Aliidongia dinghuensis: one gene and its partner. Each later gene encodes a partner of the first gene's protein in a complex. Links are inferred from orthologs where the notes say so. Each region holds a gene or a part of one and is shown on either strand. Other genes may lie near its edges. The genes, in order: tig and rpsG.

The links.
Region 2: the proteins of tig (region 1) and rpsG are in contact, whole or in part, in a crystal structure (PDB 3GTY), measured with the Thermotoga maritima proteins. The link is inferred for Aliidongia dinghuensis from one-to-one orthologs. Residues at the interface, in WP_004081061.1 of Thermotoga maritima: Glu122, Val124, Val129, Leu130, Tyr133, Glu188, Gly259, Ile262, Tyr263, Glu266, Ser270, Glu273, Gln274, Glu277, Arg308, Gln311, Ile312, Ser315, Tyr316, Glu325, Arg329, Arg336, Leu363, Phe366, Trp367, Arg373, Leu377, Arg381, Leu384, Glu387; in WP_004081843.1 of Thermotoga maritima: Lys34, Lys52, Lys55, Glu59, Arg62, Gln63, Glu66, Asn67, Lys69, Val71, Arg95, Ala109, Lys110, Lys111, Gly112, Arg113, Pro114, Glu117, Glu121, Ile124, Ala125, Tyr127, Asn128, Asn129, Thr130, Gly131, Lys135, Asp139, Arg142, Met143.

The regions. Positions count from the first base shown.
Region 1 is NZ_BMJQ01000017.1:63,839-70,893, forward strand. The notes cover bases 1-2,858. They hold tig (trigger factor), read right to left. Parts: upstream 2,180-2,858; coding sequence 821-2,179; downstream 1-820. Other genes in these bases: clpP (ATP-dependent Clp endopeptidase proteolytic subunit ClpP), read right to left, coding at 26-670; IEY58_RS27040 (1-deoxy-D-xylulose-5-phosphate synthase N-terminal domain-containing protein), read right to left, coding at 2,459-2,858. Also shown: more of IEY58_RS27040, read right to left, coding at 2,859-4,819; IEY58_RS27045 (NAD(P)H-hydrate dehydratase), read right to left, coding at 4,915-6,381; IEY58_RS27050 (HpcH/HpaI aldolase family protein), read right to left, coding at 6,401-7,055. UniProt on the Bacillus subtilis protein: Involved in protein export. Acts as a chaperone by maintaining the newly synthesized protein in an open conformation. Functions as a peptidyl-prolyl cis-trans isomerase.
Region 2 is NZ_BMJQ01000010.1:225,892-232,787, reverse strand. What follows is about bases 1-2,699. They hold rpsG (30S ribosomal protein S7), read left to right. Parts: upstream 1-964; coding sequence 965-1,435; downstream 1,436-2,699. Other genes in these bases: tuf (elongation factor Tu), read left to right, coding at 2,668-2,699; IEY58_RS19900 (GTP-binding protein), read left to right, coding at 1,457-2,644; rpsL (30S ribosomal protein S12), read left to right, coding at 569-940; IEY58_RS19915 (hypothetical protein), read left to right, coding at 1-234. Also shown: more of tuf, read left to right, coding at 2,700-3,858; rpsJ (30S ribosomal protein S10), read left to right, coding at 4,026-4,334; rplC (50S ribosomal protein L3), read left to right, coding at 4,337-5,044; rplD (50S ribosomal protein L4), read left to right, coding at 5,047-5,667; IEY58_RS19875 (50S ribosomal protein L23), read left to right, coding at 5,664-5,996; rplB (50S ribosomal protein L2), read left to right, coding at 6,001-6,828; rpsS (30S ribosomal protein S19), read left to right, coding at 6,841-6,896.

The DNA of each region.
Region 1 (7,055 bases):
CTTAACAAGGGTGCGGGGTGCCTGCTCAACGGTTCTTGCTGTCCTCTTCCTTGGCCAACACCGGCCGCGCGGCCATGACGTCATCGATCAGACCGAAAACCTTCGACTCCTCCGGTGAGAGGAATTTGTCTCGCTCGACCGCCTCTTCAATGACGTCGAGCGACTGCCCGGTATGCTTCACGTAGATCTCGTTCAGGCGCCGGCGCAGCGACAGGATCTCGCGCGCCTGGATCTCGATGTCAGACGCCTGGCCCTGGGCGCCGCCCGACGGCTGGTGGATCATGATGCGGGAGTTCGGCAGCGCGAATCGCTTGCCCTTGGCGCCGGCGGCGAGCAGCAGCGATCCCATGGAGGCCGCCTGGCCGACGCAGATGGTGGCGATGTCCGGACGGACGTACTGCATCGTGTCGTAGATCGCGAGGCCGGCCGTGACGAGGCCGCCCGGCGAATTGATGTAGATCGAGATGTCCTTGGTCGGATTCTCGGCCTCGAGGAACAGGAGCTGCGCGCAGACGAGGCTGGCCACCGGGTCGCTGACCGGGCCTACCAGGAAAATGATCCGCTCCTTCAACAGGCGCGAATAGATGTCGTAGGCCCGCTCGCCGCGGTTGGTCTGTTCGACCACCATCGGCACCAGGCTGTTCATATACACTTCCAAAGCGTCGGCCATGATCACACAGGTTCCTTCAAACTACTCGACCCGTCCCAGGGTACGTCCCAGGGTGCCGAGCATGCCCCGGTGGGGTGCCGTCCGCAATCGCTGCGAACGGCACCCCAAGGGCGTTGGATCAGGCCTCGAACCTGCCGGACGAACGCCCGATCAGGCTTCAGCGGTTTCCTCTTCGTCATCGAGGCCGGCGAGCGCCACCAGTTCCTTCGGCGGCACCGCCTTGTCGGTGACCTGGGCAAGATCGACGATGAAATCGACGACCTTGTCCTCGTAGATCGGCGCGCGGAGCTGGCCCATCGCGTCGGGATTGTTGCGGTAGAAGTCCATCACGGCCTTCTCCTGCCCCGGGTAGTTGCGCGCCTGGGCCATCACGGCCCGGTTCACCTCGTCCTGGGTTACCTGGATGTTGTTCGTCCGACCCACTTCGGCAAGGACCAGGCCAAGCCGCACGCGCCGCTCGGCGATCTTGCGGTACTCGTCCTTGGTCTCCTCCTCGGGCTTGGCCTCTTCTTCCTTGTAAGTGCCGGCCGCCTTGGAGCGCTCGCGCTCGGCCTCGAACTGCTTCCAGATGCTGTCGAACTCGAGGTCGACCATGCCGGTCGGCACGGCGAAGTCGTGCTTGTCCGACAGGATGTCCAAGAGGTCGCGCTTCAGCTTCTGGCGGGCGACGCCGGCGTACTCGCGCTCCATCTGCTCGCGAACCGCCGTGCGCAGCGCTTCCAGGTTCTCGAGCCCGAGCGTGTCGGCGAGCTTCTCGTCGACCACGGCCGGCAGCTTGCGCTTCAGGCCCTTGACGTCGACCTCGAACACCGCGTCCTTGCCGGCGAGCGTCTCGACGCCGTAATCGGCCGGGAACGGCACCTTGACCGCGACATGGTCGCCAACCTTGGCGCCCACGAGCTGCTCTTCGAAGCCCGGGATGAAACGGCCGGAGCCCAGCTCCAGCGAGAAGTCGGTGCCGGCGCCGCCGTCGAACTTCTCACCGTCGATCGAGCCCACGAAGTCGATGACGGTCACGTCGCCGTTGGCGGCGGCGCTGCCGTCGGTCACATCCTCGGTCTCGCGATAGCGCTCGGCCAGGTTCGTCAGCGCCTCGTCCAGCTCCTCGTTCGGGATCTCGGGCTTCAGGCGCTCGAGCGCCACCGTCGAGAAATCCATGGTCTGGATCTCGGGCAGGATCTCGAGGCTCATGTCGTAGACGAGATCGGCACCCTTCTCGAACGAGGTGATCTCGATCTTCGGCTGCAGCGCCGGACGCAGGTTGCGTTCGGCCAGCGCCTGGCTCGAAGTCTCGTTCACCGTCTGCTCCAGCACCTCGCCCAGGAGGCTGTCGCCGTAGCGCTGCTTGACGACCGAGGTCGGCACCTTGCCCGGACGGAAGCCCGGCAGACGGACGGTCTTGGCGACCTCGGCGAGCCGCGCGTCAACGCGCTTTTCGATATCCTGGGAGGCGACGACGACCTTGAAGCCGCGCTTCAGGCCTTCGGTGCTGGTCTCGGTGATCTGCATGAAAAAGAAGCCTATGGGTCAGCAGGGCGGCACGTCCGATAACGGCGCGCCACCCCTGGCAAGGGTTGATCGTTCAATCGATGCTGGTGCGGGCGAAGGGACTTGAACCCCCACGACTTTCGTCGCTGGAACCTAAATCCAGTGCGTCTACCAATTCCGCCACGCCCGCGCCGGCCCGACGTCGGCCGGTTGACATAGCACAAGCTTTTTGGCCATCCCACGACAAATACGCAGGCGGCGACCGCTATTTCGCCGGATCAGGCGCCCGTCGGGCCCCGGTCAGGCAAGGCAGGCGCGCGCCACAGCGTCCAGAATCGCGTCCTCGTCAAGGCCATAGGCGCGATAGAGGTCCGGCAGATCGCCCGATTGGCCGAAATGATCGACACCCAGCGGCTCGACCCGCCGGCCGCCGGCGGCGCCGAGCCAGCTGAGCGCCGCCGGATGGGCGTCGATGACCGTGACGAGCCCCGCGTCGGGTGCTAGCGGCGCCAGCAGCCGTTCGATATGGCTCGGCCCCCGTCCTTCTTGACGATGCAGGAGCCAGTCCGCGTGCAGCCGGTCCGGCGACGTCACCGCCAGCAGGCCGGCGCCCGGGATATCCTCCAGGATCGCCTGATGCGCCCGGCGCGCCTCCTCCGCCACGGCGCCGCAATAGACGATAGCGAGCTCGGCGCCAGACGCCGGCTCGACCAGCCAATAGGCGCCGGCGACGATGCCGTCGCGCAAGGCCGGGGTCAGCGTCCGCGCCGGCTGCTCGATCTGCCGGGTCGAAAGCCGGAGATAGATCGACCCGCCCTCGCCCGCCGGCCGCTGCATATAGTCGAAGCCCCAGGCCATGAGCACGCCTAGCTCGTCGACATAGGCCGGCTCGAACGACGCGAGCCCGGCCTGGCCTATGCCGATGAGCGGCGTGTTGATCGACTGATGCGCGCCGCCCTCGGGCGCCAAGGTCAAGCCCGACGGCGTCGCCACGACCATGAAGCGCGAATCCTGGTAGCAGCCATAGTTGAGCGCGTCCAAGCCGCGATTGATGAACGGGTCGTAGAGCGTGCCGACCGGCAAGAGCCGCGCACCGAACAGTGGGGCCGTCAGCCCCAGCGCCGCCAGCATCAGGAACAGGTTGTGCTCGGCGATGCCCAGCTCCAGGTGCTGACCGCCGGGCGCCATGGCCCAGCGCTGGGCCGAGACGACCTTCTCGTCGCGGAACGTGTCGGCGATCTCGCGCCGGTGGAAGATGCCGCGCCGGTTGACCCAGCCGCCGAGATTGGTCGAGACCGTGACGTCGGGCGAGGTGGTGACGATCCGGTCGGCGAGCGGGCTCGTGGTGCCGGCAAGGTCGTTCAGGATCTTGCCGAAGCCTTCCTGGGTCGAGGCCTTGCTGCCGCCGACCGCCGGCACCGGCAGGTCGCCGATCGGCACGGCTGCCGCCCGGTACTGACGCTCGCCTGCAGCCGCGAACGGCACCTGGTCGAGGAACGCCTGGAGCTCGGCCTCGGGCAGCTTGGCGCCGGCGAACTTATCCCATTCGGCGCCGTCCGGGATGCCGAGCTTCGTCTTGAAGCCCGCCATCTGCTCCTTGTTCATGAGGCCGGCGTGGTTGTCCTTGTGGCCGGCGAACGGCAGGCCGTGGCCCTTGATCGTATAGGCGATGAAGCAGGTCGGCGTGTCGTCCTCGATGCCGTGGAACGCCTCCAGCACCGCTTCCATGTCATGGCCGGCAAGATTGGTCATGAGCGCATGGAGCTGGTCGTCGTCATGCTCGTCCAGGATGCGGCGGATGCCCGGATAGCGGTTCAAGTCGCGCTGAAGGTGCTCGCGCCAGCCGGCGCCGCCCTTGTAGACCAGCGCCGAATAGCGCGAGTTCGGACATTCGTCGATCCACTGGCGCAAATGCTCGCCGTCGGGCCGCGCGAAGGCGGCTTCGAGCCGCTTGCCGTATTTCAAGGTGACGACGCGCCAGCCCATCATCTCGAACAGGCTGTCGATGCGGTTGAACAGCCGGTCGTTGACGATCGAATCGAGGCTCTGGCGGTTGTAGTCGATAACCCACCAGAGGTTCCGGACATCGTGCTTCCAGCCCTCGAGCAGCGCCTCGAACACGTTGCCCTCGTCGAGTTCGGCATCGCCGACCAGCGCCACCATACGGCCCGGCGGCCGCTTGTCGGCCGAAAGCTCCTTGAGCTTGACGAAATCCTGGGCGATCGAGGCGAACAGCGTGATCGCAACGCCAAGGCCGACCGAGCCGGTCGAGAAATCGACGTCGTCCGTGTCCTTGGTGCGCGACGGATAGGATTGCGCCCCGCCGAACGCGCGGAAGCGCTCGAGCTTCTCGCGCGTCTGGTGGCCCAGGAGATATTGCAGCGCGTGGAACACCGGCGAGGCATGCGGCTTGACCGCGACCCGGTCTTCCGGCCGGAGCACGTCCAGGTAAAGCGCCGTCATCAGCGTGACGAGCGAGGCGGACGAGGCCTGGTGGCCGCCGACCTTGAGCCCGTCGCGGTTCGGCCGGACATGGTTCGCGTTGTGGATCGTCCAGGCCGAAAGCCACAGTACCCTCTCGGCCAGCGCTTCGAGGCGGCGGATCCGCTCGGGCGCAATGGTGGGCGGAGCGGGCGGCGGAACGATCGATAGCTTGGCCATGGACGGCGGTCTCTCCCGAGGGGCTTTGAGGGGCGGCAGGCATCCCTTTTTTGCTGTTCTCCCCCAACCGGCGCCGGAGAGCAAGCCGCGCGATGCTAGGCCCGTGACCGGCCGAGACGCCGCAGCGCGACGGGGATCCGGTCGGGCAGATCGGAGGCGATCAGCCCTGGACCGAACGTCGCGGCCGCGGCACCGTGGAGCCACACTCCGGCGGCGGCCGCCTCGAATGCGGGCATGCCCTGGGCGAGCAGCCCGACGATCAGGCCGGCAAGCACATCGCCGGTGCCGCCGGTCGCGAGCGTCGGCGGCGCGTTCGCATTGATCACCGCGCGCCCGTCGGGTGCGGCGACGACCGTGTCGCCGCCCTTCAGGACCAGGACGGCACCGCTCTCGGCTGCAGCGGCACGGGCCTGGGTCAGCTTGTCGCCCGACGTCTTGAACAGGCGCGCGAATTCGCCGGCATGCGGCGTCAACACGGTCGGCGCGCGGATCGCGGCGAAGAGCTCGGCCGGCGCGTCGGCAAAGGCGGTAAGCGCATCGGCGTCGAGCACGCACGGCCGCTCGGCCGCGAGCAGGCGCAGCGCCATGACCCGCGTGGTCCCCCCGGCGCCCGCCCCCGGGCCGAGCAGCAGGCCGGTGAAGCGGCGATCGGCGAGCAGCGCGTCCAGCGCATGCGCATCGGCGAGCGGCCGGACGATCTGGCTTTCGAACGCCGCCGCATAGGTCCCGTGCCCGGCTGGCGGCACTGCGACCGTGACCAGGCCGGCACCGGCCCGCGCGGCGGCCCGGGCGGCGAGTCGCCCTGCCCCACTCATCGGCCACCCGCCCAGGACCAGCGCGTGGCCGCGCATATATTTATGTGTGCCGCTCGCAAGACGCGGCAGGGCGACGCGCCAGGACGCCGGATCGTTCGCCCAGGTCTTGACCCCGAGCGCGTCGAGGGCCGCCGGGTCGAGGCCGATGTCGGCCAGCACGGTCTCGCCGCACAGGTCGCGGCCTGGCTGCAACAGATGACCGGGCTTGAGCCAGCCGAACGTCACGGTGAGATCGGCCGCGACCGCGCCCGATGCCAGGCCGGTGGCACCATCGAGGCCGCTCGGCACGTCGACCGCCACAACGGCCAAGCGCCGGCGGCCGACCTCGGCCAGGAGACCGGCCACCGGCGCATCAAGCGGCCGGCTGAGCCCCGCGCCGAAGAGCGCGTCGACGACCAGGCCGGCGCCGTCCAGCGCGGCCGGACCGAGCGGCTCGACTGGCTGGAGCCATAGGGCCGCATGATGGGCGGCGTCGCCACGGAGTGCTGCGCGCTCGCCCAGCAAGGCCAGCCGGACCGGCCAGCCCTCGGCCGCGAGCCGCCGTGCCACGACGAAGCCGTCGCCGCCGTTGTTGCCGGGGCCGCACAGCACCGCGACGGGCCGGCGCGTCCAGCGCCGCCCGATTTCGGCCGCGACCGCGGCGCCGGCCCGTTCCATGAGGAGCGCGCCGGCCGTGCCGCCGGCGATGGTGCGGCGATCGACCTCGCCCATCTCGGCCGGGGTCAGGAGGGCGGTCGCGAGCGCCATCGTGGGTCAGCCTTCGGGGTCAGCGCGGCAGGCTGCGCAGCTGCGCCAGCGCCGCGTCGCGCAGCAGCGCCACGTCGGCGCCCGAGCAGATGAAGCGATGGCCGCGCCGATGGAGCTCGACCGGGTCGGCGCCCGGATACGGCAGGCAGCCCAGGACCTTCCCGGCCGACTTCACGCCGGCCTCGATCGCGGCCACGGCCTTGACGTAGTCCGGATGGTCGAACTGGCCCAGCACGCCCAGATCGCCCGAGAGGTCGTTCGGGCCGATGAACACCACGTCGACGCCGTCGACCGCGGCGATCTCCGCCGCGCGCGACGCCCCGGCGAGCGTCTCGATCTGCACCGCGATCAAGAGCTCGTCGGCCGCCCGGGCGATATATTCCGCCGTCACCAGGCCGAAGTTCGCCGCGCGCAGGATCGGCGCCGCGAAGCCGCGTTTGCCGCCGTTCGGATAGCGGCAGGACTCGACCGCAGCCGCAGCTTCGAGCGCGCTCGTGACGTTCGGCACCATCACACCCTCGACGCCGATGTCGAGCGCGCGCTTGAACTGGGTCGGCTCGTTGACGGCGACGCGCAGCATGGCCATGGCCGGCGTCGCCTGCACCGCCTGGACCTGCGCCAGATGCGTCATCACGTCGCCCGGCCCGTGCTCGCCGTCGATCAAGACGAAATCA
Region 2 (6,896 bases), on another replicon or contig:
GGTGCCCATTACGATCCGCATCCCTATGTGCTGACGCTCTATCGATGGGACGGGAAGGCGTTTGTCGGGCCGGAGGTGCTGAAGACACCAGGCAAGCTCAATCCGAACCTGCCGGATGCGGTGCCGGCTGCGTTCGGGCTGCCGTTCAAGAACGATACGCAGCCCGAGCGGTTCGAGAATCTCATGTCCGTATCCGGCCCGATCGGCGCCAAAACGCCGACTCCGGCGCAGTAAAACCATGCGACTCGCGAGTCTTCGGCCTCTACCCCGAGTCGTGCTGCGGTGCGACGAAGTGCTTCCGCGTGATGACAGTCCCCGGACACTTGCATGGCGGTCTTCCCCTATTCCGCTTGACGGAGCAGGGGGCGCGTAATAGGTTCCGCCAGTTTTCCGAGCTGGCCGTAGGTGCGCCAACCTAAACGCAGCTCACGCGGTATCGTAAATTTGGCGCTGCCGGGTCCCCTTGGGGCTCGGCGTTTTTGCCTGTGGGTTGCGTACTGCAAGTCAGCCATGCCGGCGGCGTCGGTTAGCGCCGCTCGGCATTTATCGTTTTGCAAGGGTGTGATTGATGCCGACCATCAACCAGTTGATCCGGAACCCCCGGGCGCCCCAAGTGACCCGTAACAAGGTCCCGGCGCTCGAAGCCTGCCCGCAGAAGCGCGGCGTGTGCACCCGGGTCTATACGACGACCCCGAAGAAGCCGAACTCGGCGCTCCGCAAGGTGGCCCGCGTGCGGCTGACCAACGGCTTCGAGGTGACGAGCTACATCCCCGGTGAAGGCCATAACCTCCAGGAGCACTCGGTCGTCATGATCCGCGGTGGTCGTGTGAAGGATCTGCCCGGTGTGCGCTATCACATCATCCGCGGCACGCTCGACACGCAGGGCGTCAAGGACCGTCGCCAGCGTCGTTCGAAGTACGGCGCCAAGCGGCCCAAGTAAGAATAGCGAAGAAGGAAACCGAGCATGTCGCGTCGTCGCGCAGCGATTAAGCGGGAAGTTCTGCCGGACGCCAAGTTTGGCGATTTGGTGCTGACCAAGTTCATGAACTGCCTGATGTATCAGGGCAAGAAGTCGGTCGCCGAGGCGATCGTCTACAATGCCTTCGATCGCATCGCGAAGCGTTCGGGTCAGGACCCGCTGAAGGTGTTCCATGACGCGCTTCAGAACGTTCGTCCGGCCATCGAAGTCCGGTCGCGCCGGGTCGGTGGTGCGACCTATCAGGTGCCGGTCGAGGTTCGGTCGGACCGTGGCCAGGCGCTCGCCATCCGCTGGCTGATCGGCTCGTCGCGGGCCCGCAGCGAGAACAGCATGGAAGAGCGCCTGTCGGGCGAGCTGCTCGATGCGTCGAACAACCGTGGCGCTGCGGTCAAGAAGCGGGAAGACACCCACCGTATGGCGGACGCCAACAAGGCGTTCTCGCACTATCGGTGGTAAGGCACTGACGGAACTCCACCCGTGCCGCGGACCATCCCCCTCGACCGTTACCGGAACATCGGCATCCTGGCGCGCCTCGATGCCGGTCGGACGACGGTCACCGAGCGGATCCTGGCGGTCGCAGACCGTCCGGATGCGGCGGCAACGGGGGCGCGGGCCGCGTTGGGCATGCCCGCCTGGGTGGAGCAGGATAACGAGCGGCAGATCACGCTCACTTCCGCGGCGACGAGCTGCGTGTGGCGCGACTGCCGGATCACCATCGTCGAACTGCCGGCTAGCCGGCGGAACGACGATCAGGCGCTGGCGGTGCTCGATGGCACGGTGCTGGTGATCGATGGTGTTGGGGGTGTCACGGACGGCGTTGCCGCCTTGTTCGACGAGATCGAGGCCCAGGGCCTGGCCCGGCTGGTGTTCGTCAACAAGCTGGACCTCGAAGGCGCCGATCTCTCCGCTGTGGTCGCGGCGATCGCGGCGCGCGGCACGGCCAAGCCGGTGCTGCTGCAGCTGCCGATCGGTGCCGGCGCAGGCCTGAGGGGCATCGTCGACCTGATCGAGATGCGGGCGACCCTCTGGCGGACGGCCGGTCACGACGCGCCGGCGGAAGAGGTCGAGATCCCGTCGGATCTTCTTGCTGCGGCCCAGCTGGCACGCGCGGAGATCGGGGTGGCGGTCGGGGCCAAGGGGGCGGACGTGGTAGCGTTGCGCCAGGCGGTGAAGGTGGCGGTCCGGTCGGGCATGGTCGTGCCGGTGCTGTGCGGCTCGGCGTTCCGCAACCGGGGTGTGCGCCGCTTGTTGGATGCGGTCGTGGATTTCCTGCCGGCGCCGTCCGACATGGCGGCGCATGCGGGTGTCGCGGCCGATGGTCACCGGGTGGAGCGTCGCCCGGCGGATGACGAGCCCTTCTCGGGGGTCGCCTTCCAGACGGTCGACGACCCGATGTCGGGTCGTTTGACGTTTGTGCGGATTTATTCGGGCGTGGTCGCCACGGGCAGCAGCATGCTGAACTCGGTGACGGCCAGCCCAGAGAAGATCGGCCGTATGGTGCGCATGCACGCGAACCATGCGGAGGAAATCAAGGAGGCCCGCGCAGGCGACATCGTCGCCCTCGCGGGTCTTGAGCATACCACTACTGGGGACACGCTTTGCGACCCCGACGCGCCAGTGATCCTGGAGCGGATGCCGGCCACGGCCGGGCGCGCAGGGCACTGAAGGTTTAGGATCGGAGAACGGCCATGGCGAAGGCGAAGTTTGAGCGGACGAAGCCGCATTGCAACATCGGGACGATTGGTCACGTTGACCATGGCAAGACGTCTCTGACGGCAGCGATCACGAAGGTTTTGGCCGAGACTGGCGGCGCGACGTTCACGGCGTACGACCAGATCGACAAGGCGCCGGAAGAGCGGGCGCGCGGCATCACGATCTCGACGGCGCACGTCGAGTACGAGACGACGAACCGGCACTATGCGCACGTCGACTGCCCGGGCCATGCGGACTACGTGAAGAACATGATCACGGGTGCGGCGCAGATGGACGGTGCCATCCTGGTGGTGTCGGCGGCGGACGGCCCGATGCCGCAGACGCGCGAGCACATCCTGTTGGCGCGCCAGGTCGGCGTTCCGGCGCTGGTCGTGTTCATGAACAAGGTCGACATGGTCGACGATCCGGAGCTCCTGGAGCTGGTCGAGCTCGAGGTGCGCGAGCTGCTGTCGAGCTACAATTTCCCGGGCGACGACATTCCGGTGATCAAGGGCTCGGCGCTGATGGCGCTCGAGGACAAGAACCCGGCGCTCGGCCATGACGCGATCCTGGAGCTGATGAAGGCGGTCGACGCCTACATCCCGCAGCCGGAGCGTGCGATTGACGGTGCGTTCCTGATGCCGGTCGAGGACGTGTTCTCGATCTCGGGCCGCGGCACGGTGGTGACCGGCCGCGTCGAGCGCGGTGTGATCAAGGTCGGCGAGGAAATCGAGATCGTCGGCCTGAAGGACACGCTGAAGACGACGGTGACGGGCGTCGAGATGTTCCGCAAGCTCCTGGACCAGGGCCAGGCGGGCGACAACATCGGCGCGCTCTTGCGCGGCACCAAGCGCGAGGAAGTCGAGCGCGGCCAGGTGCTGGCGAAGCCGGGCTCGATCACGCCGCACACGAAGTTCAAGGCCGAGGCGTACATCCTGACGAAGGAAGAGGGCGGCCGTCACACGCCGTTCTTCACGAACTATCGTCCGCAGTTCTATTTCCGCACGACCGACGTCACGGGCATCGTGAGCCTGCCGGCCGGCGTGGAGATGGTCATGCCGGGCGACAACGTGGCGATGGACGTCGAGCTGATCGCGCCGATCGCCATGGACGAGGGTCTGCGCTTCGCGATCCGCGAGGGCGGCCGCACCGTCGGTGCCGGCGTCGTCTCCGCTATCACGAAGTAAGGCGTTCTAAAGGAAGCGGACTCCGCTTCGAGAAGAAGAACGAAAACAACGGTCCCGGCGACACCAACCCCCGATAACCGGGGTGAACGTCGCCAAACGATGGACAGGGATGGGGGCGGTGTTTCGGCACCGACCCCCCGCTCCCAGATGAAACGGAAGTCTGTTTGATGGACAGTCAAAGCATTCGCATCCGCCTCCGGGCGTATGATCATCGCGTGCTCGACCAGTCGACGAGCGAGATCGTGAACACGGCGAAGCGCACCGGCGCCCGCGTCCGTGGCCCGATCCCGCTGCCGACCAAGATCGAGAAGTTCACGGTCAACCGCTCGCCGCACATCGACAAGAAGTCGCGCGAGCAGTTCGAGATCCGCACCCACAAGCGCGTGCTGGACATCGTTGACCCGACCCCGCAGACGGTGGACGCGCTCATGAAGCTCGACCTCGCCGCCGGCGTCGATGTTGAGATCAAGATCTGATCATGCGCACTGGTCTCCTCGCCCAGAAGCTGGGCATGACCCGCATTTTCACGGAAGACGGCAACCACGTCCCCGTGACCGTGCTGAAGGTCGATAGCTGCCAGGTCGTGGCCGTTCGCACCGAAGAGAAGGACGGCTACTCCGCCGTCCAGCTCGGCGTCGGCAAGGCCAAGGTGAAGAACGTCGCCAAGGCCGAGCGCGAGCGCTTCGCCGCGGCCAAGGTCGAGCCGAAGAAGAAGCTGGCCGAGTTCCGCGTCTCCGCGGACGCGCTGCTCGAAGTCGGCGCCGAACTCTCGGTCGAGCACTTCCTCGCGGGGCAGTTCGTCGACGTCACCGGCACGACGATCGGCAAGGGTTTCGCCGGCGTCATGAAGCGCCATAATTTCGGCGGCCTTCGCGCGACGCACGGCGTCTCGGTCTCGCACCGCTCGCACGGCTCCACCGGTCAGCGCCAGGACCCCGGCAAGGTCTTCAAGAACAAGAAGATGGCTGGTCATCTGGGCCAGGTGCGTGTGACCACGCAGAATCTGAAGGTCGTTTCGACCGACGCAGCCCGCGGCCTGATCCTGATCCTGGGCGCCGTCCCGGGTTCGGAAGGCGGCTACGTGATGGTGAAGGACGCGGTCAAGCGCAAGGCGCCGGCCGATCTGCCGTTCCCCGCCGCGATCAAGGCTGCCGAGGCTTCGGCCGAAGCGACGAAGGGCGAATGATCATGAAACTGGCTGTCAAGAACCTGGACAACCAGGAAGTCGGCTCGATCGATCTGGCCGAGGAGATTTTTGGTCTCGAAGTCCGCAAGGACCTCTTGGCGCGCATGGTGAACTACCAGCTCGCCAAGCGCCGTGCGGGCACGCATAAGACCAAGCTCATCGGCGACATCGCGGGCACCACCAAGAAGCCTTACAAGCAGAAGGGCACCGGCCGCGCCCGCCAGGGCAGCCTGCGCTCGCCGCAGTTCCGCGGCGGTGCGGTGATCTTCGGCCCGGTCGTGCGCAGCCACGCGCATGACCTGCAGAAGAAGGTCCGCAAGCTGGCGCTCAAGACGGCGCTGTCGGCCAAGCAGGCCGAGGGCAAGCTGATCGTCCTCGACCGCGCCGCGGTCGAGACGCCGAAGACCAAGGCGCTCGTCGAGCGCTTCGAGAAGCTCGGCTGGACGTCCGTGCTGATCATCGACGGCCCCGAGGTCGACGAGGGTTTTGCGCGCGCCGCCCGCAACATTCCGAAGGTCGATGTGCTGCCGCAGCAGGGCGCCAACGTCTACGACATCCTGCGCCGCGACACGCTGGTTCTGACCCAGGCGGCCGTCGAACACCTGGAGGCTCGCCTGAAATGAGCAGGTTCCGCGTGATCCCGAACGCTCAGCCGAAGATCTCGGCCGAGCGGCTCTACGACCTGGTCCGTTCCCCCGTCATCACCGAAAAGGCGACGATGGCGTCGGAGCACAACCAGGTGACCTTCCGCGTGCCGCTCGATGCGACCAAGCGGGAGATCAAGCTCGCCGTCGAGACCCTGTTCAAGGTCAAGGTCACGGCAGTCAACACGATCCGGACGCTCGGCAAGATCAAGCGCTTCCGTGGCCAGCTGGGTAAGCGGGGCGACGAGAAGAAGGCTATGGTCACACTCGCCGAGGGCTCCAAGATCGACGTGACCACGGGAATCTAAGGCCATGGCACTAAAGACTTTTAAGCCGACCACGCCGTCAACGCGGCAGCTGGTCATCGTCGACCGCAGCGAGCTGTGGAAGGGCGAACCCGTCAAGGCGCTGACCGAGGGTCTGAAGCGCCAGGGCGGCCGCAACAACACGGGCCGCATCACCATGCGGCGCGTCGGTGGCGGCCATAAGCGCCGCTATCGCCTCGTCGACTTCAAGCGTCGCAAGTTCGACGTTCCGGCGACGGTCGAGCGGCTCGAGTACGACCCGAACCGCACGGCTTTCATCGCGCTCGTGAAGTACGAGGATGGCGAGCTCGCCTACATCCTGGCGCCGCAGCGCATCAAGGTCGGCGACATGGTCGTCTCGGGCGACAAGGTCGACGTCAAGCCCGGCAACGCCATGCCGATGAAGAACATGCCGATCGGCACCATCGTCCACAATGTGGAGATGAAGCCGGGCAAGGGCGGCCAGATCGCGCGCGCCGGCGGCACGTACGCCCAGCTCGTCGGCCGCGATGCCGGCTACGCGCTCCTGCGTCTCGCCTCCGGCGAAGTGCGCATGGTGCGGGCCGAATGCATGGCGACCGTCGGTGCGGTGTCGAACCCGGACCAGAAGAATATCGTCATTGCCAAGGCGGGCCGTTCCCGCTGGCTCGGCATTCGCCCGTCCGTCCGCGGCGTGGCGATGAACCCGATCGACCATCCGCACGGTGGTGGTGAGGGTCGTACCTCCGGCGGCCGGCATCCGGTCACGCCGTGGGGCAAGCCGACCAAGGGCAAGAAGACGCGTCACAACAAGGCGACCGACGGTCTCATCGTCCGTCGTCGCAACGCGAAGTAACGGAGACCCGCTGTGGCACGTTCCGTTTGGAAGGGACCGTTCATCGACGGCTATCTGCTGAAGAAGGC